One region of the Nocardioides humi genome, then DNA from elsewhere that is predicted to be linked to it. Evidence: riboswitches for the same ligand, from Rfam matches in the RefSeq annotation. Region 1 holds a riboswitch; each other region holds the start of a gene.

Region 1 (9,360 bases):
GCGTCGACCAGGTCGAGGCGATGGTCCACGCCTGCGCGACCCTGGAGCAGCGGCTCGGCCTGGGCGAGGGGGCGCTGCGCTTCGAGATCCAGGTCGAGACACCGCAGTCGATCCTCGGCTCCGACGGCACAGCGCTGGTCGCGCGGATGGTGCACGCCGCCGGCGCGCGGCTGACCGGCCTGCACTACGGGACCTACGACTACTCGGCGTTCTGCGGCATCGCCGCCGAGCAGCAGTCCCTGGCGCACCCGGTGGCCGACCACGCCAAGCTCGTGATGCAGGCCGCCGCGGCCGGCACCGGCGTCCGGCTCTCCGACGGCTCGACCAACATCCTGCCGGTCGGGAGCCCCGCCGAGGTGCGCGCCGCCTGGGCCGGCCACCACCGGCTGGTCCGTCGCTCCCTGGAGCACGGCTTCTACCAGGGCTGGGACCTGCACCCGGGCCAGCTGCCCACCCGGTACGCCGCCACCTACGCCTTCTACCGCTCCGGGCTGCCGCGGGCGCTGGCCCGCCTCGACGACTACGCCCGGCGGACCGAGGGCGGGATCGCCGACGAGCCGGCGACGGCGCGCGCGCTCGCGTCGTACGTCCTGCGGGGGCTGGACTGCGGCGCCGTCGACCCGGCCGAGGTGGCAACGGCGCTGCCGCTCACCCCGGACAACCTGCGACAGCTGGCCGCCGGCCAGCAGCTGAGGAGTGACGGATGACCCATCGCCTGGGCGCCAACCAGTACGGCAAGGCGGAGACGCGCGTGGTGCGCATCGTCCGCGACACACCGGTGCACGAGATCCACGATCTCAACGTCTCCACCGCGCTGCGCGGCGACTTCGCCGCCGCGCACACCACGGGCGACCAGTCGCGAGTGCTGCCGACCGACACCCAGAAGAACACCGCGTTCGCCTACGCCAAGCTCCACGGCGTGTCCTCGATCGAGGACTATGCGCTCGCGCTCGGCCGGCGGCTGCTGGAGGCCTGCCCGGCGGCGGAGCAGGCGCAGATCAAGGTCGAGCGGTACGCCTGGGACCGGATCGGCGACCACTCGTTCGCGCGGCGCGGCGGCGGCGTGCGGACCGCCGTGGCGACCGTCGGGCGCGACGAGGCGCACGTGCTGTCCGGGATCCAGGAGCTGGTCCTGCTCAACACCACCGACTCGGAGTTCAAGGGCTTCCTCGTCGACGAGCTCACGACGCTGCCCGAGGCCGACGACCGGATCCTCGCGACCTCGCTGGTCGCCCGCTGGCGGCACGGCTCGACCGACGTCGACTGGAACGCGTCGTACGACGCCGCGCTCGCCACGCTCCTGCGGACCTTCGCCGGCACCTACTCGCGCGCCCTGCAGGAGACCCTCCACGCGATGGGCGGGGCGCTCCTCGACGCCCAGCCCGGCCTGGCCGAGGTGCGCTTCTCCGCGCCCAACAAGCACCACTTCCTGGTCGACTTCAGCGGCTTCCGCGTCGACGGGCTGACCAACGAGGGCGAGGTCTTCGTCGCCGCGGACCGGCCCTACGGCCTGATCGAGGCCCAGGTCCTCCGCGACGACGCGCCGCCCGCCGGCGACGCCTGGCTCGCGGTCGCGGGGTTCTGCTGATGGCCGGCGTGAGGGTCACGCGCGCCGGCCTGCTGGCCTGCCTCGCCGTCCCGCGGTGGGCCGACGACGTCCTCGCCGGGATGCCGTACGACGACGCCCCGGCGCTGCTGTCCGCCGCGGCCGCCGCCGCCCGCTCGCTCAGCGGCACCGAGCTGGACCAGGCGCTCGCGAGCCACCCCGGATCGGCGAGCGTGGGGGAGCGCAGTCGCGACGGGAGCAGTCCGGCGTCGACCCCGCTGCCGGCGACACGGCGTCCCGGCTGGCGGCCGGGAACGCCGCCTACGAGGAGCGCTTCGGCCGGGTCTTCCTGATCCGCGCGGCCGGCCGGGACGCCGAGGCGATCCTCGGCGAGCTCGAGCGCCGGATGCGCAACGACGACGAGGCCGAGCGCGCCGAGACCGTCGACAACCTGCGCCAGATCGCCCTGCTCCGGCTCGAGGAGCTCATCTCGTGAACTCACCCCACGAAGTTCTTCTCCCCGCTTCGCTCCTCCGAACAACTCCGCAGGGACCCCGAGATGAGCACCCTGTCCACCCACGTCCTCGACACCGCGGCCGGCCGCCCGGCCGCCGGCGTACCGGTCCGGCTGGAGACCCGCGCCGGCGAGCCGCTCGGCGAGGGCGTCACCGACGCCGACGGCCGGGTGGCGGCCCTCGGTCCGGAGCTGGGGGAGGGGGACTACGTGCTGCGGTTCGACACGGCGTCGTACGCCACCGGCTTCTATCCCGAGGTGGTCGTGGTGTTCACGATCGCCGACGCCGGCCAGCACCACCACGTGCCGCTGCTGCTCAGTCCCTACGGCTACTCGACCTACCGTGGCAGCTGAGCTCGACCTGGTCGTCCGGGCGCGGCGGGCGATCGTGGACGGCGAGGAGCGTGCGGTGTCGGTGGGCGTCGCGGACGGGCGGATCGCCGTGGTGGCGGGCCTCTCGGAGCCGCCCGCCGCTGCCCGCATCGTCACGCTGGAGGACGACGAGGTGCTGCTGCCCGGCCTGGTCGACACCCATGTGCACGTCAACGAGCCCGGCCGCACGGAGTGGGAGGGCTTCGCCAGCGCCACCGCGGCCGCCGCGGCCGGGGGCGTCACCACGATCCTCGACATGCCGCTCAACTCCGTCCCGCCCACCACGACCGTCGAGCACCTGCGGGTCAAGCAGGAGGCGGCACGCGGCCAGGTGCGGGTCGACGTCGGCTTCTGGGGCGGCGCGGTGCCCGGCAACCTCGGCGATCTCGAGTCCCTGCACCGGGCGGGTGTGTTCGGGTTCAAGTGCTTCCTGCTCGACTCGGGGGTCGAGGAGTTCGGTCATCTCGACCCCGGCGCGTTCGCCCTCGCCCTGGAGGAGACGGCGCGGCTCGGGGCGCTGATGATCGTGCACGCCGAGGACGGCTCGCTGATCGACGACGGCGCGCTCGACGGCGTCCGGTACGCCGGCTTCCTGGCGTCGCGCCCGCGCGCGGCCGAGGAGACCGCGATCGGGCTGGTCGTCGACCGGGCGCGGACCAGCGGCGGCCGGGCGCACATCGTCCACCTGAGCAGCGCGGGCGCCGTCCCCCTGCTGCGCGCCGCCCGCGCCGAGGGCGTGGACGTGAGCGTCGAGACCTGCCCCCACTACCTGACCTTCGACGCCGAGCACATCGGCGACGGCGCGACCGAGCTCAAGTGCTGCCCGCCGATCCGCGAGGCCGACAACCGGGAGGCGCTCTGGGCGGCACTGGACGCCGGCGACATCGACTTCGTCGTCTCCGACCACTCGCCGTGCACGGCCGAGCTCAAGCAGCGCGGCGCCGGCGACTTCGGCGCGGCGTGGGGCGGGATCGCGTCCGTCCAGCTGGGCCTGCCCGCGGTGTGGACCGGCGCCCGCGGGCGCGGCCGGACGCTGGCCGAGGTCGTCGGCTGGATGGCGAGCGCGCCCGCCGAGCGGTGCGGGCTCGCCCACAAGGGCCGGATCGCCGTCGGCGCGGACGCCGACCTGGTCCGGTTCGCGCCGGACGATTCGTTCACCGTCGACGTCGCCCGGCTGCGGCACCGCAACCCGGTCTCGGCCTACGCCGGCCGCCGCCTGCTCGGCGTCGTCCGCGAGACCTGGCTGCGCGGCGCGACCGTCGACGACGACGCCCCACGGGGACGACTGCTGGAGAGGGGAAGGCGATGACCTACTACGTGCCCCGGGGCGGCCTGCCGCCCCAGACGGCGCTGACCACCGACCGCGCGCGGTTCACCGACGCCTACGCCGTGATCCCGCGGCGGACGCTGAGCGACATCACCGCGTCCTACCTCCCCGGCTGGTCGGGGATGCGGATGTGGGTGCTCGCCCGGCCGCTGTCCGGCTTCGCCGAGACCTTCAGCCAGTACGTCGTCGAGGTCGCGCCCGGCGGCGGGTCGGACGCACCCGAGTCCGACCCGGCCGCGGAGGCGGTGCTGTTCGTCGTCGACGGCGCGCCGCGACTGACCCTCGACGGCACGACCCACGAGCTCGCGCCCGGGTCGTACGCCTTCCTCCCGCCCGGCGCGTCCTGGACCCTGCACAACGCCTCGGGCGCGAACGCCACCTTCCACTGGATCCGCAAGGCCTACGCGCCCGCGCCCGGACTCGACGTGCCTCCTGCGTTCGTCACGCGCGAGCAGGACGTCGACCCGGTCGCGATGCCCGACACCGACGGGTCCTGGTCCACGACCCGCTTCGTCGACATCGCGGACCTGCGCCACGACATGCACGTCAACATCGTGACCTTCCGTCCCGGCGGCGCCATCCCCTTCCCCGAGACGCACGTCATGGAGCACGGCCTCTACGTGCTCGAGGGCAAGGCCGTCTACCTGCTCAACCAGGACTGGGTGGAGGTCGAGGCCGGCGACTTCATGTGGCTGCGTGCCTTCTGCCCGCAGGCCTGCTATGCCGGCGGGCCCGGGGTGTTCCGCTACCTGCTCTACAAGGACGTCAACCGGCACGCGGGCCTGTAGACGGCCCGACTCGTTAGGCTTGAGCCATGAGCACGCCGACTCCCGCCACGCTGCGGCTGCGTGCCGCGCTGGCGGAGCGGAGTGGTCAGGTCGCGGAGATCCTCGACAGGTACGGCGCCACCAACGCTCGCCTGTTCGGGTCCGTCGCGCGCGGCGAGGCCCGCGAGGACAGCGACCTCGACCTGCTCGTCGACCTCCTGCCCGCAGGAGGCAACGAGCTCCTGCGGGTGGCCGGTCTGGGTGAGGAGCTGTCGGAGCTTCTCGGCGTGCGGGTGGACGTCGTCGCTGCGGACCTGCTTCGACGCGAGGTGTCGGCGACGGCGCTGGCCGACGCGGTGGCGGTGTGAGCCGCTCTGACGACGAGCGTCTCGACGACATCCGGGTGGCGATCGAGCGCTGCCTGGCCTACCGCGAGCACCTCGACTCGCCGGAGCTCGGATCGATGGCGTACGACGCCGTGCTCAGGAACCTGGCAGTGATCGGCGAGGCGGTCAAGGCGCTGCCGCACGAATTCAAGGATGCCCACCCGTCCGTTCCGTGGCCGTCGATCGCGGGTCTGCGGAACGTGGTCGTCCATGAGTACTTCCGGGTCGATCCCGACCTGATCCGCGACATCCTGTCGGATCCGCTGGCACGGCTGGCCCTCGCCGTCGCGGAGACACGCCACTAGATCTGGGGTCTTACATCGTTGTGATTCCCCGTATATAGTGGTCGACGCAGCTGGTTCGGCCCGTCATCCAGGCGGGTCGTCGCAAGAGGGAACCCGGTGAGAGTCCGGGACTGCCCCGCAGCGGTGAGTGGGAACGACCTCCGTCTCCTGGAACGACAGGAAGCACTGGGACCCCCGATCAGGGACCTGGGAAGCGACGGACAGTAGGACCGTGCCTGATCCTCGGGCACCCGCCCACGAGTCTGAAGACCTGCCAGTGCTCCGCCGACATCGGTGGAGGTCCGCGACCTCGTGGGAAGGTCAGGGGATCACCGGCAGGCGACGTGGCGTCGCGCCCTCCCCTCACCCTCCTCGAGACCGCGGAAGCGGACAGCCGAAGCGATTCACGAGGGGTGGACCAGCATGAGCATCACCGTCATCAAGCGGGACGGCACCAGGGCGCCGTACGACGGCTACGAGATCGCCCGGTCGATCGAGGAGGCCGCCGCCGGCCTGGACGACGAGGTCGCGCGGGCGACCCAGCTGCGGTCCGAGCTGGAGATCACGCTGTTCGACGGCATCACCAGCGAGCAGCTCGACGAGGCCGTCGTGCAGGTCGCGCTGCAGAACGTCAAGGACGACCCGGCGTACGACACGATCGCGGCGCGGCTGCTCGTCAAGAGCTTCTACAAGGCGATCTTCGGCGAGGGCGTCACCCGCGACGAGGTCTACGCGTTCCATGCCGAGGCCTTCGTCGCGTACGTCGTGCGCGGCGTCGAGCTCGGGCTGCTGGACACCCGCCTGACCGAGCAGTTCGACCTGCAGCGGCTGGGTGCGGCGCTCGACCCCGACCGCGACGACCTGCTGCGCTACGTCGGCGTGCAGACCATGCGCACCCGCTACATGATCGCCGCGCCCGAGGGCCGGCCGATGGAGATGCCGCAGTTCTTCTGGATGCGCGTGGCGATGGGCCTCTCGCTCAACGAGGAGGACCCGACCTCGGCGGCGCTCGGCTTCTACGACCGGATGTCGCGCCTGGAGTACCTCGCGGCCGGCTCGACGCTGGTCAACGCCGGCACGTCGTACGCCCAGCTCTCCAACTGCTTCGTGATGCAGATGGAGGACGACATCGAGCACATCGCCAAGTCGGTGCGCGACGTCATGTGGCTGACCAAGGGCACCGGCGGCATCGGCCTGTCGGTCACCAAGCTACGCTCCGAGGGCTCGCCGATCCGGTCCAACAACACCAGCTCCACCGGGCCGATCCCGTTCATGCACACCATCGACTCCACGCTGCGCGCGGTCAGCCGCGGCGGCAAGAAGTTCGGCGCGCTGTGCTTCTACATGGAGAACTGGCACCTCGACTTCCCGGCGTTCCTCGACCTGCGCCAGAACTCCGGCGACCCCTACCGTCGTACCCGCACCGCCAACACGGCGGTCTGGATCAGCGACGAGTTCATGAAGCGCGTCGAGCGCGACGACCAGTGGTACCTCTTCGACCCGGCCGAGGTCCCCGACCTGGTCGAGCTCACCGGGCGCGCGTTCAGCGAGCGGTACGCCGAGTACGTCGCGATGGCCGAGGCGGGGAAGCTCCGGCACAAGAGGATCGGCGCGCGCGAGCAGTTCAAGGCGATCCTCACGACCCTGCAGTCGACCTCGCACCCGTGGCTGACGTGGAAGGACACGATCAACACCCGTGCCCTCAACGACAACACCGGCACCATCCACCTGTCGAACCTGTGCACCGAGATCACGCTCCCGCAGGACCGCGACAACGTGGCCGTCTGCAACCTGGCGTCGATCAACCTCTCCCGCCACGTCACCGGCCGCCGCCGCAGTGCTGGTGGAGAGGGGGCGAAGGTCGACTGGGACCGGCTCGCGGCGTCGACCCGCTCGGCCGTGCGCCAGCTCGACAACCTGATCGACATCACGATCAGCTCGGTGCCGGAGTCCGAGCACTCCAACTCCGAGAACCGCGCGCTGGGCCTGGGCGTCATGGGCTTCACCGACATCGTCGAGCGCTTCGGCTGGAGCTACGCCTCGCCGGAGTCCTACGACCTGATCGACGAGATCATGGAGTTCGTCTCCTGGCACGCCATCGACGCCTCGGCCGACCTGGCCCGCGAGCGCGGCGCGTACCCGAACTGCGAGGGCTCCGGCTGGTCGCGCGGGATGGTGCCGGTCGACACCCTCGACCGGCTCGCCGCCGACCGCGGCACCGAGGTGACCGTCGACCGTCGTACCCGGCTCGACTGGGACGCCCTGCGCGCCAAGGTCGCCGGCGGCATCCGCAACTCCACCCTGCTCGCCATCGCGCCCACCGCGTCCATCGGCCTGGTCGCCGGCACGACGCCCGGGCTGGACCCGCAGTTCAGCCAGATCTTCAGCCGGGCCACCAGCTCGGGCAAGTTCCTCGAGGTCAACCGCAACCTGGTCGAGGACCTGCGCGCGGCGGGCATCTGGGAGGACGTCCGCGAGGACCTGCTGCGCCACCAGGGCGACCTGTCCAAGGTGGAGGGCGTGCCGGCCGAGCTGGTCGAGATCTACCAGACCTCCTTCCAGCTCCCGGGCCGTGCCTACCTCGAGGTGGCCGCGCGGGCGCAGAAGTGGATCGACCAGGCGATCAGCCGCAACATCTACCTCGCCGACCGGTCGGTGACCACCATGGTCGACCTCTACACCGAGGCGTGGCGGCTGGGCGTCAAGACGACGTACTACCTGCACATGATGCCGCGGCACACCGCCGAGCAGTCGACGGTGAAGGTCAACAAGGCCGAGCAGGTCGCGCCCGCCGGCGGTGGCGGTGCGCCGCGCCGCGGGTTCGGTGCGGCGGCTCCGGCGAAGCGTGGCTTCGGGGCGGTCGCCGCGGCACCGGCGCCCGTCGTACCGCCGGACGTCGAGGAGCTGCCGCAGGCCGAGGTGGTCGAGGACGTGCAATGCCCCGTCGACCCGATGGAGCGACTGCAGTGCGAGTCGTGCCAGTGAGCGCGCAGACGACGACCCGGGGCATCCTCGGCACCGGCATCGAGGAGGGCCTCCTCCTCAAGCCGGTGACCTACCCGTGGGCGATGGAGCTCTACGACCAGGCGGTCGCCAACACCTGGTTCCCCAACGAGATCCAGCTGGGGGAGGACCTCGGCGACTTCGAGCGGATGAGCGAGGACGAGCGGCGCGCCCTCACCTTCCTGATGAGCTACTTCAACCCCAACGAGCTGCTCGTCAACAAGGCGCTGGCGTTCGGCGTCTACCCCTACGTCAACGCGGCGGAGTGCCACCTCTACCTCGCCAAGCAGATGTGGGAGGAGGCCAACCACTGCATGTCCTTCGAGTACGTCCTGGAGACCTTCCCGATCGACCGCGCGGCGGCGTACGACTCCCATGTCACGGTCCCGTCGATGGCCGCCAAGGAGGCCTTCGAGATCCGGTTCATCAAGCGGATGACCGAGCAGACCCTCGACATCACCACGACCGAGGGCAAGCAGGACTTCGTGCGGAACCTGATCGCCTACAACGTGATCCTCGAGGGGATCTGGTTCTACTCCGGGTTCATGGTGGCGCTGAGCTTCCGGCAGCGGAACCTGCTGCGGAACTTCTCCTCGCTCGTCGACTGGATCGTCCGCGACGAGTCGCTGCACCTGAAGTTCGGCATCAACCTGGTGCTGACCGTGCTGGAGGAGAACCCCGAGGTCGCGACCGAGGAGTTCGCCGCCGAGATCAAGCAGATGATCCTCGACGCGGTGGAGATGGAGGAGGCCTACAACCGGGACCTGCTGCCCAACGGCATCCTGGGGCTCAACGCCGACTACATCAACCAGTACGTCAAGTACCTCGCCGACCGGCGCCTCGACGAGCTCGGGTTCGGGGCGCACTACGGCGTCGCGAACCCCGCCAAGTGGATGGCGACGGCCAACGACACCCTGCAGCTGGTCAACTTCTTCGAGTCGATCAACACCTCGTACGAGGTGAACGCGAAGCAGGGCTGAGGCGGGCGCGATGTCCTGCATGGGATTCCTGTCGCCGCAGCAGCGGGCAGCCCTGGCGGCGTCCTCGCGCGAGGACGCCGGCGGGGCGCCGCTCTCGTCGTTCGCGTCGCCGCCGGCGAGCGAGGGCAAGGTGCAGCGGGTGCGCCTCCTGGCGGGCTCGGCCGACCCGGTGATCCGGGAG
Region 2 (9,360 bases), 250 kb from region 1:
ACGTCGGCGAGCACGACGACGCCGGCGGTCGGGTCGTTCTCGCGGACGCTGGTGACCACGCCGTCGAACTCCTCGCCCACCCGGCCGGTGAGGACGGCGGCCTCGAGCAGGTCGAGCACGGCCCGCTCGTAGGCCCCGGCACGGCGGGCGGAGTCCTGGAGGGTCTTGGGCAGGCCGGGCAGCGCCGCCGTCACCCAGTCGGGGACGGGGGTGCCGGCGCAGATCGCGAGACACACCTCGCCGGCGTACCGGTCGCCGAGGCGGCGCAGCGGCGCGGTGACGTGGGCGTACTCGCCGGCGATCGCGGAGTGGCGGGTCTGCTCGGGCAGCTCGCCGTCGAACGCGGCGTACCCGCTGCCCCGCAGCAGCCGGGTGCACGCGACGGCCATCGCCTGGTGCTGGGACACCGCGGGATCCAGGGAGCGCACGAAGTCGGGGTAGTCCCGGTCCTGGGGCCAGGAGATCCGCAGGCCCTTGGCCACCCGCCGCAGATGGGCGACATCGCGCGGGTCCGGCGGCGGGACGGTGCGCAGCAGGCCGACCTTCGCCTCGACCATGAGGGAGGCCGCGCCCATGCCGGTCAGCAGCGAGATCTGGGCGTTCCAGAGCTCGACCGGCAGCTGCTCGCGGAACACGAGGTGGAAGCCGTCGTCGGTCTCGTCGATCTCCTGCTCGGGCAGTGGCAGCGAGACGCCGCCGCGGGCGATCTCCTGCTGCTCGCGGAGCCGGCCGACCTCGCGCAGCAGCGCGAGCACCTCGCCGGCGGTGCCGGCGTCGAGGGCGGCCTGCGCCTCGGCGTACGACCAGCGGGCCGTCGAGCGCACCCGGGCCCGCTCGACCCGGACGTCGGTCGTCGCGCCCTCGGCGTCGAGCCGGATCGTCCAGAGCAGCGCGGGCCGGACCTGGTCGGGCAGCAGCGACGCGGCGCCCTCGGAGAGCACCGGCGGGTGCAGCGGGATCCGGGTGCCGGCGCCGTACAGCGTCTCGCCGCGCCGGTTGGCCTCGACGTCGACCGGGTCGTCGGGCCGCACGAACGCGGCGACGTCGGCGATGGCGTAGTGGACCGTGAAGCCGTCGCTGGCGCGCTCGATGTGGACCGCCTGGTCGAGGTCCATCGAGCCGGGCGGGTCGATGGTGAGGAAGGGCAGGTCGGTGCGGTCCAAGTCGGGGAGTACGACGGCGGCGGCCGCCTGCTCGGCGGCCGCGGTCACCTCGGCGGGGAACTCGCCGGGAAGGTCCAGCTCCGCGGCGATCGCCGCCAGCCCCTCCCGGATCGCCGGAGAGCTCGCCCTGACCCGGACCACGAGGTTGCTCGGCATGACGCCGACCCTATCCTTGCGCCCGTGCTGATCCTGCTGCCGCCGAGCGAGGGCAAGGCCGTTCCCCGGCGGGGCCAGCCGCTCGACCTCGCCGCCCTGTCCTCCCCCGCGCTGACCGGCGCGCGCCGTACCGTGCTCGACGCGCTCGTCGAGCTGTGCCGCGACGACCCGGCCAAGGCGGCCGAGGTGCTCGGCCTCTCCGCCGGCCAGGCCGACCTGGTCGACCGCAACGCCGAGCTGCCGGACGCGCCGACCGCGCGAGCGGACCGGATCTACACCGGCGTCCTGTACGACGCCCTCGACGTCGCCACGCTGTCGACGGCGGCCAAGCGCCGGGCGACCAGCCGGGTCGCGGTGGCCTCCAGCCTGTTCGGGATGGTCCGCCTCGGCGACCGGATCCCGTCGTACCGGCTCTCCGGCGACGTCTCCCTCCCCGGCCTCGGCCCGGTCGCCGCGGTCTGGCGGGAGGCCCTGTCGGCGGTGATGGCCGACGCGCTGGGCCGCGGGCTGCTGGTCGACCTGCGCTCGGGGATGTACGCGAGCTTCTGGCGCCCCGGCCCGGAGCTGGCGCGGCGGGTGGCGACGGTGCGGGTGCTCCACGAGCACGACGGGACCCGCAAGGTCGTGAGCCACTTCAACAAGGCCACCAAGGGCCGGATCGTCCGCGCCCTGCTCGAGGACGGCGCCGACCCGCGCACGCCCGCCGCGCTCGCCGCCGCGCTGGAGCGGCTGGGCTGGCGGGTCGAGGTCGGCCCGCCCGGCAGGAGCGGCACCCAGCTCGACGTGGTCGTCGGCGAGCTCTGATCCGTCACCAGCGGCCGGTGTCGCGCAGGGTCCGCCGGCCGGGGGCGAGCGCGTTGAAGAAGCGCATCGAGCCCTTCTGCTCGCCGGTGCGCGGGTCCGGGTAGAACGCGAGCACCGAGACCGCGGCGGGAGCGAGCTCCATCCGGAACAGCGTCTCCAGCGGGGCGTCGAGCGCGTGGGCGACCAGGGTCTTGATCGGGGTCACGTGGCTGACCAGGACCACGGTCCGGCCGGCGTGGGACTCCAGCAGCCGGGCCAGCCCGGCGAGCACCCGCTCCTGCACGGCCACGAAGGACTCGCCGCCCGGAGGAGCGGCGGCCATGTCGGCGAACCAGGCGTCCAGCCGGGCGCGGTCCCGCTCGGCGACCTCGGTGAAGCTCAGCCCGTCCCACTCGCCGAACTCCATCTCGGCGAAGGCGGCCTCCTCCTCGACAGGCAGCCCGAGGGCGCCCGCCACGATGTCGGCCGTCTCCCGGGTACGCCGGACGGGCGAGGCCACGACGACGTCGACGCTCTCCTTCAGCTCGGTGAGCCATGCGGCGACCTCGGCGGCCTGTGCGCGTCCCTCCTCGGACAGCGCGGGGTTGTCGCCGCCGAGCCCGCCGGAGAACCGGCGGCCGGTGGTGTGCGGCGTGACGCCGTGGCGCACCAGCACGATCGTGGTCGGCTGGCCGGGCCCGGTCGCCGGCGAGGACGCCTCCTCGGCCGCGGACTCGGGCTCGTCGGGGATCCCGTCGCCGGGGACGCTGACCCCGACGCGCGTCCCGTCGAGCGCCTCGTTGGCGAGCCGGTCCGCGTGGGCGTTCTCGGCGCGCGGCACCCAGGTGTAGGTCGTGCCGTCGGGGGCCAGCGCGCCGGCCTCGGCGGCGAGCGCGCGCATGTCGGCGTGCTTGATCTTCCAGCGCCCGGACATCTGCTCGACGACGAGCTTCGAGTCCATCCGCACCTCGATCTGCGCACCGGGGGCGTGGTCGAGGGCGAGCTTGAGGCCGGCGACCAGTCCGGAGTACTCCGCCACGTTGTTGGTCGCGATGCCGAGCGTGCGGGCGTCCTCCGCGAGCACGGCTCCGGTCGCGGCATCGCGCAGCACGGCGCCGTACGCCGCGGGGCCGGGGTTGCCGCGCGAGCCGCCGTCGGCCTCGACGACGACCCGGTCCGGCGCAGGGCTCACAGGCCGCTCTCGGGCGTGCGGACCAGGATCCGCTGGCACTCCTCGTGCCGGAGCACCGTCTCGGCCGGGGTGGCGCGGATCGCCGCGAGCTCGCCGGCGTCGAGGGTGAGCTGGCAGCCGCCGCACTGGCGGGCGCGCAAGGCGCCGACGCCGACGCCGCCCTTGCTGGCGCGGAGCTTCTCGTAGAGGGCGAGGAGGTCGTCGGGGATCTCCGCGACGACCGCGGCGCGGTCGCCGGAGACCGCGCCGATCTCGGTGTCGAGCGCGGCGACCTTCTCGTCGCGGGCGGTGGTCAGCGCGCCGAGCCGGGCGTCGAGGTCCTCGAGGGCGGAGGTCAGCTCGGTGAGCGCGGACTGCGCCTCCTCGAGCTGCTCCATCACCTCGAGCTCCTCGTCCTCCAGCGTGGAGATCCGCCGCTCCAGGGACTCCAGCTCGTGCTGCATCCGCTCGAGGGCCTTGGGGTCGGCGATGGCGCCGGAGTCCATCCGGTCCCGGTCGCGGGCACGACGCGCCTTGACCTGCTCCACGTCGGCGTCGGCCTTGGCCTGCGCGGCGGTGAGGTCGTCGACGACGATGCGCTGGTCGCGCAGCCGGCCGTCGACGTCGACGCGCTTGCCGAGCAGGTCCTTGATCTCGGCGGCCTCGGCCGGGTGGGCGCGCTGATGGCGCAGCTGGTCGACCTGCGCATCGAGGGCCTGCAGGTCGAGCAGGCGGAGCTGGGCGGCGGGATCGGCGTTCACGGGTGCATCCTCACAGGCGCATTGTCCAAGGATCGGTGACGACCGCGCTCACCCGGGTCTCGACGGCGTCGCCGAGAACCTCGTGCAGCCGCTGGGCGAGCACGGGCAGCCAGGTCCACTCGGCCGCCCAGTGGGCGACGTCGACCAGCGCCGGGCCGCCCTTCTCGAGGAACTCCGCGGCCGGGTGGTGGCGCAGGTCGCTGGTGACGTAGACGTCGGCGTCGGAGCCGGCCAGCCGGTCGAGCAGGAAGTCGCCGGCGCCGCCGCAGACCGCGACCCGCTTGACCGCGCGGTCCGGGTCGCCGGCGACCCGGACGCCGTGGTGGGTCGGGGGCAGCGCCGCGGCCACCGACTCGGCGAAGCCGGCGAGCGTGGTCGGCTCGACCGTCCCGACGCGGCCGGTCCCGGTCGTGGTGAGCCCGGGGTCGGCGAGCTCGACGACGTCGTACGCCGGCTCCTCGTAGGGATGGGCGGCGAGCATCGCGCGGACCACGGCCGCCCGGCGCCAGCGCGGCAGCACGACCTCGATCCGGACCTCCTCGACGGTCTCCAGGGACCCGACGGTGCCGATCATCGGCGAGGCCCCGTCGAGGGGGCGGAACCGGCCCTCGCCCGGCGCGCTGGTGAAGGAGGCGAAGTCGTAGTCGCCGATCCGGCCCGCGCCGGCCTCGGCGACGGCGGCCCGGACCGGCGCGGCCGCGTCCGCGGGGACGAAGACGGTCAGCTTGTCGAACGGCTCGGTGGCCGCCGGGACGATCGGCGCGAGGTCGGTCAGCCCGAGCGCCAGCGCGAACGCCTCCGACACCCCGCCGGCGGCCTGGTCGGCGTTGGTGTGGGCGGTGAGCAGCCCGCAGCCGGCCTTCGCCAGCGTGTGCAGGGTGCGGCCCTTGGGGGTGGTCGCGGCGAAGCCGTGCACCGCCTTGAGGAAGAGCGGGTGGTGGACGAGCAGCAGGTCGGCCTTACAGTCGGCCGCCTCCGCCGCCACCTCCGGGGTGGGGTCCACCGCCAGGAGCACCTTCTTCACCTGTTGGCCCGGGTCGCCGTACACGAGGCCGACAGCGTCCCAGCTGTCGGCGGTCGCGGGCGGGTACCAGCCGTGGACCAGGTCGACGACGTCCTCGAGGGTGGGCATGGCGGTCAGGCTACCGATGAGGCCCGAGCGCCGCGGTTGCTATGGTGCCGGTGCCAGTCGACGGGAACCCGGTGAGAGTCCGGGACTGACGCGCAGCGGTGTGGGTGACGGCCGGAGCACGAGGTCACTGGGCCCCTCCAGGGGGTCTGGGAAGGCGCTCCGAGCCGGGTGAGCCCGAGTCCGAAGACCTGCTGGCCCTTGCGGCAATCCGTCGTGAGGTCGATGAGGGGCGATCGCGAGAAGCCCCGGCCTCGAAGGACCCACCATGGCTCGCAGCCGCCCGGACCGGTGCCCCGGCATCGTGCGTCCCTGGCCGGCCGACGACGGTGGGCTGGTGCGGATCCGGGTGCCGGGCGGCCGGCTCCCGCTCGCCGCGCTGACGGCGCTGGCCGCGGTCGCCGAGGAGTACGGCGACGGCCGGGTCCGGGTGACGGGACGCGCCAACCTGCAGGTCAGGGCGATGCCGCTGTCCGGCGACGGGCGGCTCGCGGAAGACGCCCTCGCCGCGCTGGAGGCGACCGGGCTGCTGCCCTCCCGCACCCACGACCGGGTCCGCAACATCCTGGCTTCGCCGCAGACCGGCCTGGCCGGCGGCCAGGCCGACCTGCGGCCCGTCGTCGCGGCGCTCGACGCGCTGCTCCTCGGCGACGAGCTGCTGGCCGGGCTGCCCGGCCGGTTCCTGTTCACCCTCGACGACGGCCGCGGCGACCTCGCCGACCGCCACAAGGACCTCGGGCTCGTCGCGCTCGACGCACGGACCGCCCAGCTCGTCGTCGGCGAGGGGTACGGCGCGGTGCTCGCTCTCGACGAGGCCGCCGCGCGCCTGGCCGGGCTCGCCCGAGCCTTCCTGGCCGCGCGCGGCACCGGGCCGGGCGCCGCCTGGCACGTCCCCGAGCTGGCCACGCCGCTCACGGCTCCCGTCACCCCCGTGCCGGGCGCCGCCATCACGTCCGGGCCGCTTCCCTTCGGCCCGGTCCCCGGCGGCGAGCACGTGCCGGTCGGCGACGACGGCCTCGACGCCGCGACCATCGCCACGTGGTCGGCCCCCACTGTGATCGCGACGCCCTGGCACGGCGTACTGGTGCCCTCCGAGGAGACCCATGGCTGACCCGACCGCTCCCCCGCGCCGGTACGACTACATCGCCGACGGGCCGGCGATCTACGTCGACTCGTTCGCGACGATCCGCCGCGAGTCGGACCTGTCCCGGGTGCCGGCCGAGGCAGAGAAAGTCGCTGTCCGGATGATCCACGGCAGCGGCCAGACCGACCTGGTCGAGGACCTGGTGATCCACCCGCGGCTGGTCCCGGCCGCCCGTGGCGCGCTGGCCGCCGGCGCGCCGATCCTGTGCGACGCCCGGATGGTCGCCATGGGCATCACCGCCGGCCGGCTGCCCGCCGACAACCCGGTGCACTGCTTCCTCACCGACGCGCGGGTGCCGGCGCTGGCGAGCGCGTGGTCGACGACGCGGACAGCCGCCGCGGTCTCGCTGTGGGAGCCGCTGCTCGACGGCGCGGTCGTCGCGATCGGCAACGCCCCCACCGCGCTCTTCCACCTGCTCGAGACGATCCTCGACGGCGGGCCCCGGCCGGCCGCGATCGTCGGCTGCCCGGTCGGGTTCATCGGCGCGGCCGAGTCGAAGGACGCCCTGGCGTCGTTCGCCGACGACCACGGCATCGACATCCCGTTCGTCACCGTCCGCGGCCGCCGGGGCGGCTCCGCGATGGCGTCGTCGGCGGTCAACGCGCTGGCGCAGGAGGAGGAGTGACGGTGGCCGGGCGCTTCCACGTCGTCGGGATCGGCCCCGGCGACCCCGAGCTGATCACCCGCAAGGCGGAGCGGCTGATCGGCGCCGCCGCCGTCGTCGCCTTCCACGCCGGCGTCCGCAAGGAGTCGCACGCCCGCCGGATCGCCGCCCACCTGATCCCGGCCGGCGCGGTCGAGGAGGAGCTGCGCTACCCGGTCACCACCGGCACGACCGACCACCCCGGCGGGTACGTCGGCGCGCTGGCCGACTTCTACGACGACTGCGAGGCCCGGCTCGCCGCGCACCTCGACGCCGGCCGCGACGTCGTACTCCTGGCCGAGGGCGACCCGCTGTTCTACGGCTCCTCGATGTACCTCGTCGACCGCTTCCGCGACCGCTTCGCCGTCGACGTGGTGCCCGGCGTGCCCGCCTTCGCCGCCGCGACCGCGACCGTCCCGGCGCCGCTGGTGCGGCAGACCGACGTACTGACGGTGCTGCCGGGCACCCTCCCGGAGCCGGAGCTCGCCCGGCGTCTCGCCGACACCGACGGCGCGGTGATCATGAAGCTCGGCCGGACCTTCCCCGCCGTGCGGTCGGCGCTCGCGTCCGCCGGCCGCCTGGAGGGGGCGCTGTACGTCGAGCGCGCGTCCCAGCCGGAGGAGCGCTGGCTGCCCGTGGCGGAGGTGGACGCCGACGCGGTGCCGTACTTCTCGCTGATCGTGGTGCCCGGCGACACCGCCCGGCCCGCCTCGGCGGACCGGATGCGGGCGGTCACTACGCGCGTCGATTGGGCAGAAACTGCACGTTCGGAGCCGGAATTGTTGCGGTTTGGGACCAAACCGCAACCCTCGGAGCTGCTGGTGATCGGCCTCGGACCGGGCCCTGACGGCTGGCTGACCCCGGAGGCGACGGCGGCGCTGGCCGAGGTCGAGCACGTGGTCGGCTACGCGCCGTACGTCAACCGGGTGCCGCAGCGCGCCGGCCTGACCCGGCACGCGTCGGGCAACACCGTCGAGATGGACCGGGCCCGACTCGCGCTCGACCTGGCGCTGCGCGGCGAGCGGGTGGCGGTCGTCTCCGGCGGCGACGCCGGGGTGTTCGGCATGGCCGCGGCGGTCTTCGAGGCCGCCGCCGACCCGGAGCACCCTGAGCACGCGACCGTGCCGGTGCGGGTGCTGCCGGGGGTGAGCGCGGTGCAGGCGGTGGCCGCCCGCGCGGGCGCGCCGATCGGCGCGGACTTCGCGGTCGTCAGCCTCTCCGACCGGCTCAAGCCGTGGCCGGTCGTCGAGAAGCGCCTGCGCGCGATCGCGGAGGCCGACCTGGTGCTGGCGGTCTACAACCCGGCCTCCCGCTCGCGGCGCGAGCAGGTCGTGGAGCTGCAGAAGATCCTGCTGGAGCACCGCTCCCCCGACACCGTGGTCGTCGTCGGCCGCGACGTCGGCCGGGCCGAGGAGTCGCTCGTCGTGACCACGCTCGGCGCGCTCGACACCGACAGCATCGACATGAAGTGCCTGCTCATCGTCGGCGCCTCGTCGACCCGGGTGGAGCCCGATGGCACGGTCTGGACGCCGCGATGGGTGGAGTGAGCGTCACCGTCGTCGGCATCGGCGCCGACGGCCACCTGCCGCCCGCCTCGGCCGCGCTGGTCGCCGAGGCGGAGGTGCTGCTCGGCGGCGAGCGCCACCTCGCGCTCCTCCCGGACGTCGCCGGCCAGGTCCGGGCGCCCTGGCCGCGCCCGATGTCCTCGCTCCCCACCTTGCTCGGCGAGCACGAGGGCCGTCGCGTCGTCGCCCTGGCGTCCGGCGACCCCTCGTGTCCGGGATCGGTACGACGCTGATCCGGCTCCTCGGCCCCGACGCGGTGACCGTCGTCCCCGCGGTGTCGTCCGTGGCGCTGGCCCGCGCCCGGATGGGCTGGCCGGCCGAGGAGACGACGGTGGTCTCACTCGTGGGTCGCGACCCGGACGCCGTGCGCCGGGAGCTGGCGCACGGCCGTCGGCTGCTGGTGCTGTCCTCCGACGAGACCACGCCCGCGAGCGTGGCCGCGCTGCTGGCCGACGCCGGGTTCGGCGCGACCGCGATGACGGTGCTCGGCGACCTCGGCGGCGCCTCCGAGTCGCGGATCGACCTCGCACCCGGCGTTCCGGTCCCCCGCGACCTCCCGCGGCTGCACGTCCTCGCGCTCGAGGTCGCCGGCGCCGGCCCCGCCTCCTGGGCCCCGGGACTCCCCGACGACGCCTTCGAGCACGACGGCCAGCTCACCAAGCGCGACCTCCGCGCCAGCGCCCTCGCCCGCCTGGCCCCCCGCCCGGGGACCACCTCTGGGACGTCGGCGCCGGCGCCGGCTCGGTCGCGATCGAGTGGCTGCGCGCGCACCCGCTGACCACCGCGACCGCCGTCGAGGCCGACCCCGAGCGGGCGGCCCGCATCCGCCGCAACGCCGGCCGGCT
Region 3 (9,360 bases), 2.8 Mb from region 1:
CGTCGCGGCCGCCCTGCTGACCCGGGACGGCGATCCGGAGGGCGCGGCCTTCCTCGACCTGCCGGCCAAGGAGATCGTGCGCGCCTCGGAGAAGGACATGGCCGTCGTCGAGACCGCCCGGATCCGCGGGCAGTTCGCCGACGGCGACGACACCGTCGAGGTCGACGTCGTCTCCACGACCCGCGGCGACTGCAAGGGCACGCTGACCTCGACGAAGTCGGGCGGCTCCGCCGACATCCTGCGCGTCGGCGGCAAGACCTGGCTGCGCGCCGACGCGAAGTTCTGGGACGCCACCGTCGGGCCGGGTACGTCGGCCCTGGTGCTGCCGGTGATCGGCGACCGCTGGGTGCTCGACGACTCGATGACCGACAGCACCGAGGCGGTCTGCGACCTCGACGAGCTGCTGGAGCGCGACGGCCGCGAGAACGCCGAGGCGAAGGTGCTCGACACCACCGAGGTCGGCGGCGACCGGGCGGTGCGGGTCGAGCAGAGCGAGGGCTCCCAGCGCGAGGTGCTGACCATCCGGGTCGCCGAGCCCCACTACGTGCTGCGGATCGACGAGTCCGACGTCGACCACTTCGAGTTCTCCGAGATCGACGAGGAGGCGACGATCGAGGCACCCGACCCCAGCCGGGTCTTCGACCTGCAGGGCTTCCTCGACGGCGTCAACGGGCTCACCGGCGGCGGCTCCGGGGGCGGCTCCGGCGCGAGCTGAGCGGTGGCCGGTGCCGGGCCGCACGGTGCTGTAACACGTGGTCCACCCTTCTACCCGCCCGTTCTCGTCGCGACACGCCGCCGACACGCCGAGCGCGGCGGGGAGAACGGGCGGGTAGTCAGGCGAACAACGTGTTACAGCGGCCCGGGAGACCAGGCTCAGGCGTTCTCCTTCTTGAACACGGCGGTGCCCCACCACACGGCGAGGGCGAAGAGCGCGACCGTCCAGCCGACGCCCCAGACCATCGAGCCGTCGAAGTCGCCGAAGAACGCGGCGCGGACGGCGTCGACGACGTGGCGGATCGGCATGAAGTCGCTGAGCCGCTCGAGCCAGCCGGCGCCGAAGCTCATCGGGAGCAGGATGCCGCTGAGCAGCAGCACCGGCATCATCACCACGTTGATGACCGGCGCCATCACGTCCTCGCTCTTGGTGGTCAGGGCGAGGGCGTTGGACGCCGCCGCGCAGGCGCCGCCGAGCATCAGGGTGAGGACGACGCCGACGACGATGCCGCCGAAGGAGGTCTCCATGCCCATGATCAGGCCGAGGACGACCAGGATCACCGCCTGGACGAACAGCTGGAGCAGGTCGCGGTAGAGCCGGCCGAAGAGCAGTGCCGAGCGGTGCGCCGGGGTCACCCGCTCCGCCTCGACGACGCCCTCGCGCCACTCGCCGATGAGCGAGAAGCCCGCGAAGAAGGCGCCGAAGATGCCGAGCTGGACGAGCATGCCGGGCACGAACCAGGTGTAGGCGTTGCCGCCCAGCTGGGCGATGAGCGGCTTGAGCAGCGGCCCGAACAGCAGCAGGTAGAGGACCGGCTGCAGCATGCCGATGATCACCCAGGCGGGGTTGCGCAGGTTCATCCGCAGCTGGCGGTTGAAGACGATCCAGGACTCGCGGAAGAAGGTGTTCACGCGTTCGCTCCTTCGGTGGGTACGCCGGCGCCGGCGTCCGGGCCGTCCGGGCCGTCCGGGCCGTCCGGGCCGTTCGGGCCGTCGGCCGACGGGGTCGCCGCGTCGGCCGCCTCCGCGGCGGCCTCGGCGTCGCGCAGGGAGCGGCCGGTGAGGGTGAGGAAGACGTCGTCGAGGGTCGGGCGGACCACCTCGATCGACTCCAGCCCGACGCCGGAGGTCTCCAGGTCGCGCAGCAGGCCGGGGACGGCCTTGCCGGCCCGGGCCACCCGGCCGCGGACGTGGTGGCCCTCGACCTCGACCTCGGCGCTGATCGAGGCGAGCTTGTCGCGGGCGACGGCGACCTGCTCGTCGGTGCTGACCTCGAGGTCGACCAGGTCGCCGGCGACGGCGGCCTTGAGGTTGTCGGCGGTGTCGCTCGCGACGATCCGGCCCCTGTCGATGATCACGATCCGGTCGGCGAGCGCGTCGGCCTCGTCGAGGTAGTGGGTGGTGAGGAAGACGGTCGCGCCCTGCTTGGCCCGCAGGTCGGAGATGTGGTGCCACAGGTTGATCCGCGCCTGCGGGTCCAGGCCGGTGGTCGGCTCGTCGAGGAACACCAGGCCGGGGGAGTGGATCAGCGCCATCGCTATGTCGAGGCGCCGCTTCTGGCCGCCCGACATGTTCTTCGGCATCCGCCGCCACAGCCCCTCGAGCTGGAGCTTGTCGAAGAGCTCGTGGCCCTTGGCGACGGCGGCCTTCTTCGACATCCCGTAGAGCATCCCGTGGTCGACGACCTCGTCGCCGGCGTAGGCACCGGAGAAGGTCGAGCCGACCTGGGAGCAGTACCCGATGCTGCGGCGTACGTCGACCGCCTGCGTCGCGACGTCGTACCCGGCGACGGTGGCGGTGCCGGCCGTCGGCTTGAGGAGCGTCGTCAGGATCCGCAGGGTGGTCGTCTTCCCCGCGCCGTTGGGGCCGAGGAAGCCGACGACCTCGCCCTCGGCCACGTCGAGGTCGACGCCCTGCACGGCGTGGACCTCCTTCTTCTGCTTGCCCTGTCCGCTGTGGAAGGTCTGCACGAGTCCTCGTGCCTCGATCATGGAGATCCCCTCGGTAGTCAAGGTTGAATAGAGCGAGTATTCAAGATTGAACACGACGCCGTCAAACGCGTGCGCCGCCGCTCGCCACCCAGCACAGACCATGCCACCGACATCGATTCATCGGCGAGGGAGTTTCCGCCCTCGCGGGCCGCGGGAACGGCTCCGGTCAGAGCCGGCCGAGGATCCGGACCCACGGGCCGTGCTCGTCGGCGACGACCTGGGCCCGGACGTCGTAGACGTCCGCGATGAGCGCGGGAGTGAGCGCCTCGGTCGGCGGGCCGGCCGCCACCACCCGGCCCTCGCACAGCACGACGAGCCGGTCGCAGAACTGCGCGGCGAGGTTGAGGTCGTGCAGGGCGATGACGGAGGTGATCGGCAGGCGCCGCACCAGGGTCAGCAGCTCCAGCTGGTGGGCGATGTCGAGGTGGTTGGTGGGCTCGTCGAGGAGCAGCTCGTGCGGCTCCTGGGCCAGGGCCCGGGCCAGCTGGGTGCGCTGCCGCTCGCCGCCCGACAGCGTCTCCCACGCGCGGTCCAGCAGGTGCCCGACCCCGACCGCGTCGGCCGCCTCCGCGACCGCGGCCTCGTCGGCCGCGTCGTGCGGGCGCCACGGTCCCTGGTGGGGGATCCGGCCCAGCGCCACCACGTCGGCGACGGTGAGGGCCACGGTGGTGTCGGCGTGCTGGTCGACGACCGCCACCCGGCGGGCGAGGGCCCGGCGCCGCCAGTGCGCGACCGGCACGTCGTCGAGGGTGACCACGCCCGACGACGTACGCCGGGTGCCGGCGAGGAGGCGCAGCAGGGACGACTTCCCCGAGCCGTTGGGCCCGAGCAGGCCGACGGTGGCGCCCTCGGGCACCTCCAGCGACACGTCGTCGACGATCAGCCGGCCGCCACGCCGCCACCCGACGCTGTGCGCGCGCAGGCTCATGCCCGCCTCCCGCGGCGGCCCAGGATGAGCGCGAACGCCGGTACGCCGACCAGCGCGGTCACAACGCCGACCGGCAGCTCCTGCGGCTCGACGAGGACCCGGGCGACCGTGTCGGCCCACACCAGGAAGACGGCGCCGGCGAGTGCGGTGACCGGCACCAGGGCGCGGTGCCGCGGACCCACCACGGCGCGCGCGGCGTGCGGCAGCACCAGCCCGACGAACCCGATCGCGCCGGCGGCCGCGACCGCGACGGCGGTGATCGCGGCCGTGGTGACCAGGAGGACCGCCCGGGTCCGGCCGACCGGGACGCCCAGCGTGCCGGCGGCGTCGGTCCCGAACGCGAACGCGTCGAGCGAGCGGGCCAGCACGACGCAGACCAGGGTCCCCGCCGCCACGACGACGCTGACCAGGAGGGCGTCCGACCACCGGGCCCCACCCAGCGAGCCGAGCAGCCACACCAGCACCCCGCGGGTCTGCTCGGGATCGGCGGAGGTCAGCACGATGAAGGACGTCAGCGCCGCGAAGAGCTGGGTGCCGGCCACCCCGGCCAGGATCAGCTTGTCGGGCCCGGACCCGGCCGCCCAGGCGAGGAGGACGACGAGCGCGAAGGACACCAGCGCGCCGACGAACGCGCCGCCGGTCAGGCCGAGGGTGCCGGCGCCGATGCCGAGCACCGCCACCATCACCGCGCCGGTCGACGCACCCGAGGAGATGCCGAGCACGAACGGGTCGGCGAGCGGGTTGCGCAGCAGCGACTGCAGCACCGCGCCGCACACGGCCAGCCCCGCGCCGCAGGCGGCGGCGAGGATGCTGCGCGGCAGGCGCAGCTCCCACACGATCGCCGCGCGCAGGCTCGACAGGTCCGCCGGCGGACCGCCCAGGTGCTCGCGGACGACGGCGACCACGTCGCCCACCGAGAGGTCGGCCGGCCCGATCGTGATCGCGGTCGCCACCGAGAGCAGCACCAGCGCGGTGCCGACGACGACGGCCGTCGCCAGCCGCAGGCGGGAGGTCAAGCGACCCCGTAGACGACGAAGTCGTCGAAGAGCTGCCAGACCGTGCCGTGCTCGGCGAATCCGGCCTGGGCCAGCGCGCCGAGTCGGAAGCCCACGCCGGTCGCCTCGGGGGCCGGCCGGTCGGCGAAGCGCCGGTCGCGCTCGGCCGCCAGCTCGGCGTACCCGGGCCGGGCGGCCAGCTCCGACCACCACGTGTCCCACGGCTCGGCGCCCTGCGCGAACGCCGCGTCCTGGGTACGCCGGTCGTGCTCGGCCGCCCAGGCCCGCAGCCGCGGCTGCCGGTGGTCGTAGCGGAAGTGGTCGCCGTCGAGGAACACCCCCGCGTCGGCGAGCAGGCTCCGCGCGGCGCGGTAGGCGTCGACCAGCTGGGCCGGCGTCAGCCAGTGCAGCGCGGTCGTGGAGACCACGCCGGCCACGGGCAGGTCGCCGAGCTGCTCGCCGATCCGCTCGCGGATCCGATCGACCCAGCCGGGCGCGGTCAGGTCCTCGTCGAGGAAGACCGCGCGGCCGTCGTACCGCTCGCCGGCCTCGCGCGCCAGGGCGAGCAGCGCCGGGTCGTGGTCGACGCCGACGACCCGGGCCCGCGGGAACCGCTCCAACACGCGGAACGACAGCGAGCCCGGGCCGCAGGCCAGGTCGACCACGAGCGCCGGCGCGCCACCGGACTGCAGGTCGAGCACGTCGAGCATGGCCGTGAAGCGGCCCTCGCGGTCAGCGATGTACGCCGCCTGCTGGCGGTCCCAGCGCTCGAGCAGGCCGGGCTCGCTCACGACGCCAGCCCCAGCTCGCGCAGCCCGGCGGCGAGCTCCTCGATGCCGTCGACGTTGCGGATCGAGGGGTCCATGGTGGTGCCGTCGAGGACGATGTAGCGCTTCTCCCTGACCGCCGTGAGCTGGCTGGCGACCGGGTCGGACTCGAGGAAGGCGATCTTGTCCTGCGCGCTGTCCCCGTCGCCGCCGCGGCCCAGGTCGGCGAGCACGAGCACCGTCGGGTCGCGGTCGAGGAGGCTCTCCCAGCCGATCTCCGGCCAGTACTGGTCGGAGTCCTCGAACGCGTTGGCGGCGCCGACGGCACGGGTCATCAGGCCGGGCGCGCCGCAGCAGCCGGCGATGTACGGCGTCTTCGTGGCGGCGTACCACCAGGCGAGGGTGACGTCCTCGGCGCCGGAGGCGGGCTTGGCGGCGGCGGTGCGCTGCTGCAGGTCCGCGATCAGCTCCGCGCCCCTCTCGGGGACGCCGAACAGGCGCGCGACCTCCTCGATCTCGTCGTACTGGTCCTGCAGCTCTAGCGCATCCTGCTGGTGCGCGTCCTGGCCGGTGCACTCGCTCGGAGACTGGTACGTCGGCACGCCGAGCTCGGTGAACCGGTCGCGGTCGGCGATGCCCTCGTCGGTGAAGGTGTAGTCGAAGGTCGTGTAGACGAGGTCGGGCTCGCGGTCGAGCACGGTCTCGAACGAGGGGAACTCGGTGCTGAAGGGCTCGACCTTCGCGCGCTCGGCCTCCAGCTGGGGGAGCACGCTGTCGTCGCTGATGGCGTACCCGGCCATCCGGTCGCCGAGGCCGAGGGCGAGGAGCAGCTCCAGGGCGGGCTGGTTGACCGCGATCGCCCGCTCCACGGGCTTCTCCACGGTCACGTCGACCTCGCAGTTGGCGACCTCGACGGGGTACGCCGCGCCCTCCGCCGGGGAGCCGGTGGACGGGCGGTCGCTGCCGGCGGTGTCGTCGGAGCCGCAGGCGGTCAGCGCCCCGAGCAGCAGGACGCCGCTCAGGAGGGCAGCAGGGCGGAACAGGGTGGGATGGGGCATGGGGGACTCGCCGTCGTCATCCGCAGGCCCGGGTCGCGGGGCCTGTCCATCGGGTTCACGCGGGCCGGTCGGTCCACGGAAGCCAGCAGGTCTTCGGGCTCGGGATCGATCGGGCGGGGCGCCTTCCCAGACCGGGGTCCAGTGGCTGGCTGATGCCTGCTCCGCCCGTCACCCACACCGCTGCGCGTCAGCTCCGGAGTCACACCGGATTCCCTGGCCACCGGGTGGCTTGACTGGCACGCGGAGCGTAGCAGCGCCCGGTCGGCCCGGTCGCCCCGCCCTCAGCGGTCTCAGCGGTCCAGCAGGGCGCGGTAGCGCTCGCGGTCCGCGTTCATCTGCCAGCCGGGGTCGTCGGCGGGCGGGGTCCACGTGGTGGTGTCGAGCCGGAGGCCGCCGGCCCGCATCAGCTCGATCGTCTCGCGCAGCCAGGCCAGCTCGGCCACGGCCAGGTCCAGCCACATCACCACGCCGCGCAGCGCGTGCGGCGGTGCCTCGGCCGGAGCGGCCGGCGTGGCGAGGCGGGCCACCAGCTCCTCGAGGGCGACCCGGCGTCGTACCAGTGAGCGCAGGGCCTGGTCGGGCGGGACCAGCGGCAGCAGGCCGAAGGCGGCGCTGAAGCCCTTCCGGTCGGCGACGCCGACCTCCTCCAGCCCCGCCGTGACCAGCCGCTCCAGCTCGGCGCGGCCCGCGTCGGTCACCTCGTAGACGGCCACCTCGCGGCCTCCGTCCTCGAGGTCGTGGCGCACCAGGAAGCCCTGCCGGGTCAGCGTGGCCAGCCCGTTGTAGATCGAGCCGGGGTTGAGGTTGGCCCAGTCGTCGACGCTCCACGACATCAGCTCGCGGCGGATCTGGTAGCCGTTGATCGGCTCGAACAGCGCCACGGCACCCAGCAGCAGCATCCGGGTGTCGTGGGCGGCCATGTCCCGGATTCTAGGAGTCGCGGGGATCAGCCATCGAGCAGCGCTGCGAGCCCGCCGCGGCCGACGCCGAGCTTGCGGTAGGCGCGTGAGAGGTGCACCTCGACGGTCTTGGTGGTCACGAACAGCCGCTGGGCGATGTCGCGATTGCGCAATCCGGCCGCCGCGAGCTCGCACACCCGCCGCTCGGCAGCGGTCAGCGCTGCGACGCCGGTGACCTCGATACGGGCGACCCGCCCGCCGGCGAGCGCCAGCTCCGCGCTGGCCCGCTCGGTGACGGCGTGCGCGCTGAGCCGGTGGGCGAGCTCGCGGCCTCGGCGCAGCTCCTCGCGGGCCTCGGTGCGCTGTCCGGTGCGACGCAGCGCCGATCCCAGCGCGACCCGGGACCGGGCTTCCTGGAGCCGGGCCTCCGAGGCCGCCAGCACCGCGACGGACCGCCGCAGATCGGCGATCCCGTCGGCGGCGGTCATCTCGCCGACGATCCTCAGCGCCTGGCCGAGCACGCTCGGCGCGGCCTTCTGCTCCGCGGCGGCGAGCGCGAACCTGGCCAGCTCGACCGCCTCGTCGGCGCGGCCCAGTGCCCAGAGGCTCTCCGCCGCCGCCGAACGCCAGTCGCACCACGTCGGCGAGTCCATGTCGAGCGCGGCCAGCCGCTCTGCGCAGGCGTCCAACGAGGCGAGCGCGGCCGCGTGCTGCCCGCTCGCGGCCCGGACCAGGCCGCGGGCACGCAGCAGGTGGATCCCGGTGGCGTTGCCCGGATCCTTCGCGATCTCGTCGGGGACGCTGTCGACCGCTGCGGTGGCCTCGTCCAGCAGCCCCTGTGCGAGCAGGGCCTCGGCCCGGCCCGCCAGGGCGAGTAGGCGGACGGCCTCACCCCCGGGCACCAGGTCGGCCTGGGCCAGGGCGGCAGCGAAGTCGGTCGCACTGTCGTCGACCTTGCCCGCCCACAGATGCGACCAGCCCCGAGTGACCGCCGCGGCGGCGTACAGCGGGACGGAGCCTTCGCGTGCGGCGTGCTCGAGACCTCGGGCGCACAGGCGCGCGGTCTCGTCGTACGCGCCGGAGCAGGCGAGGTGGGTCCGTGCGATCGTCCAGTCGAAAGGGCTGGCCACCTGCTCCGGCGTCAGCCCCTCGCCGATCGCGCGCCGCGCGAGCTCGCCGGCCTCGGCGATGGGGGCCGTGGAGGCATTGGAGACGGACGCCTGCTGGATCAGCAGCAGCCGCTCGCCGGGGGTGTCGCCGGCGAGGTCGCCGCGAGCGGTGAGCCGGGCTCGGGCCGGCACGACCTCGCCCGGCACGGTGAGCGCGGCCGCGATCAGCATCGCCTCGGTTACCAGGTGGAGGTCGCCGTGCTCGGGGCCGAGGTCGTCGAGGACGGCCCGCAGCAGCGGCACGGTGCGCTCGTAGAAGCCGCCGACGTGGTACGCCGCCGCCAGTGCCAGCGCGCACTCGGCCCGCAGCACCGGGTCCACGACGTCCCGGCCGGCACGCTCCAGGGTGATGACTGCGGCGGGGTCGGCGGCGTGCAGCTCGGCGGTGCCCAACTCCACCAGGACCGGAGGCAGGTCGGCCGCGGCCGGCGGCTCGGCGACCGCGCGGCGAAGCAGGTCGACGGCCACGTGGGGAGCGCCCTCGGCGAGCGCCTCCTGGGCGGCCGCGCGCAGCAGCCCGACCGCCCAGGGGTCGCCGGTGCCCTCGACCTCGAGCAGATGTCCGGCGGCTCGGTGCGGGTCCTCGGCGCCGAGGATCAGCGCTGCCCGCCGGTGCAGTTGGTCGCGAGCCGCCGGTGCGGTCGTGGTGCTGACGGCGCTGCGGAGCAGGGCGTGCCGGAAGGTGAGCGGGCCCTCAGGGGCCAGTAGGCCGGCGTCGCGCAGCCGGTCCGCGGCGTCCGCGGCGTCCGCGATGTCGAGAACGGCCAGGGCGGCCGCGGTCCGGAGCGGAGCGGTCTCCAGGGCGGCCAGCGCGCGGGCCAGCGCCTGCTCGGCGGGTG

The links. Region 1 has a riboswitch for cobalamin ahead of FIV44_RS25740 (ribonucleoside-diphosphate reductase subunit alpha). Riboswitches for the same ligand answer to the same signal wherever they lie in the genome.
Region 2: linked by a shared signal. The riboswitch ahead of FIV44_RS26970 (nitrite reductase) and the one ahead of FIV44_RS25740 (ribonucleoside-diphosphate reductase subunit alpha) in region 1 are both predicted to bind cobalamin.
Region 3: linked by a shared signal. The riboswitch ahead of FIV44_RS12390 (ABC transporter substrate-binding protein) and the one ahead of FIV44_RS25740 (ribonucleoside-diphosphate reductase subunit alpha) in region 1 are both predicted to bind cobalamin.

Annotation. Positions count from the first base shown of each region.
Region 1 covers NZ_CP041146.1:5,331,483-5,340,842, forward strand. Annotated here, with positions in the region: gene FIV44_RS25700 (DUF6986 family protein) at 1-707, shown strand, start outside; gene pucL (factor-independent urate hydroxylase) at 704-1,588, shown strand; partial or broken gene FIV44_RS25710 (2-oxo-4-hydroxy-4-carboxy-5-ureidoimidazoline decarboxylase) at 1,669-2,042, shown strand; gene uraH (hydroxyisourate hydrolase) at 2,106-2,414, shown strand; gene allB (allantoinase AllB) at 2,404-3,741, shown strand; gene FIV44_RS25725 (bifunctional allantoicase/(S)-ureidoglycine aminohydrolase) at 3,738-4,547, shown strand; gene FIV44_RS25730 (nucleotidyltransferase family protein) at 4,574-4,894, shown strand; gene FIV44_RS25735 (HepT-like ribonuclease domain-containing protein) at 4,891-5,217, shown strand; cobalamin riboswitch at 5,251-5,489, shown strand; gene FIV44_RS25740 (ribonucleoside-diphosphate reductase subunit alpha) at 5,620-8,181, shown strand; gene FIV44_RS25745 (ribonucleotide-diphosphate reductase subunit beta) at 8,205-9,179, shown strand; gene FIV44_RS25750 (variant leucine-rich repeat-containing protein) at 9,199-9,360, shown strand, end outside.
Region 2 covers NZ_CP041146.1:5,583,888-5,593,247, reverse strand. Annotated here, with positions in the region: gene FIV44_RS26995 (RNB domain-containing ribonuclease) at 1-1,319, opposite strand, end outside; gene yaaA (peroxide stress protein YaaA) at 1,344-2,123, shown strand; gene FIV44_RS26985 (bifunctional RNase H/acid phosphatase) at 2,128-3,294, opposite strand; gene FIV44_RS26980 (zinc ribbon domain-containing protein) at 3,291-4,034, opposite strand; gene FIV44_RS26975 (Nif3-like dinuclear metal center hexameric protein) at 4,045-5,166, opposite strand; cobalamin riboswitch at 5,204-5,376, shown strand; gene FIV44_RS26970 (nitrite reductase) at 5,432-6,274, shown strand; gene FIV44_RS26965 (precorrin-8X methylmutase) at 6,267-6,932, shown strand; gene cobJ (precorrin-3B C(17)-methyltransferase) at 6,935-8,497, shown strand; gene FIV44_RS32800 (hypothetical protein) at 8,494-8,748, shown strand; gene FIV44_RS32795 (SAM-dependent methyltransferase) at 8,724-9,293, shown strand; gene FIV44_RS32790 (bifunctional cobalt-precorrin-7 (C(5))-methyltransferase/cobalt-precorrin-6B (C(15))-methyltransferase) at 9,266-9,360, shown strand, end outside.
Region 3 covers NZ_CP041146.1:2,526,784-2,536,143, reverse strand. Annotated here, with positions in the region: gene FIV44_RS12420 (serine/threonine-protein kinase) at 1-715, shown strand, start outside; gene FIV44_RS12415 (ABC transporter permease) at 874-1,626, opposite strand; gene FIV44_RS12410 (ATP-binding cassette domain-containing protein) at 1,623-2,705, opposite strand; gene FIV44_RS12405 (ABC transporter ATP-binding protein) at 2,872-3,633, opposite strand; gene FIV44_RS12400 (FecCD family ABC transporter permease) at 3,630-4,649, opposite strand; gene FIV44_RS12395 (class I SAM-dependent methyltransferase) at 4,646-5,419, opposite strand; gene FIV44_RS12390 (ABC transporter substrate-binding protein) at 5,416-6,453, opposite strand; cobalamin riboswitch at 6,521-6,706, opposite strand; gene FIV44_RS12385 (PadR family transcriptional regulator) at 6,744-7,373, opposite strand; gene FIV44_RS12380 (ATP-binding protein) at 7,400-9,360, opposite strand, start outside.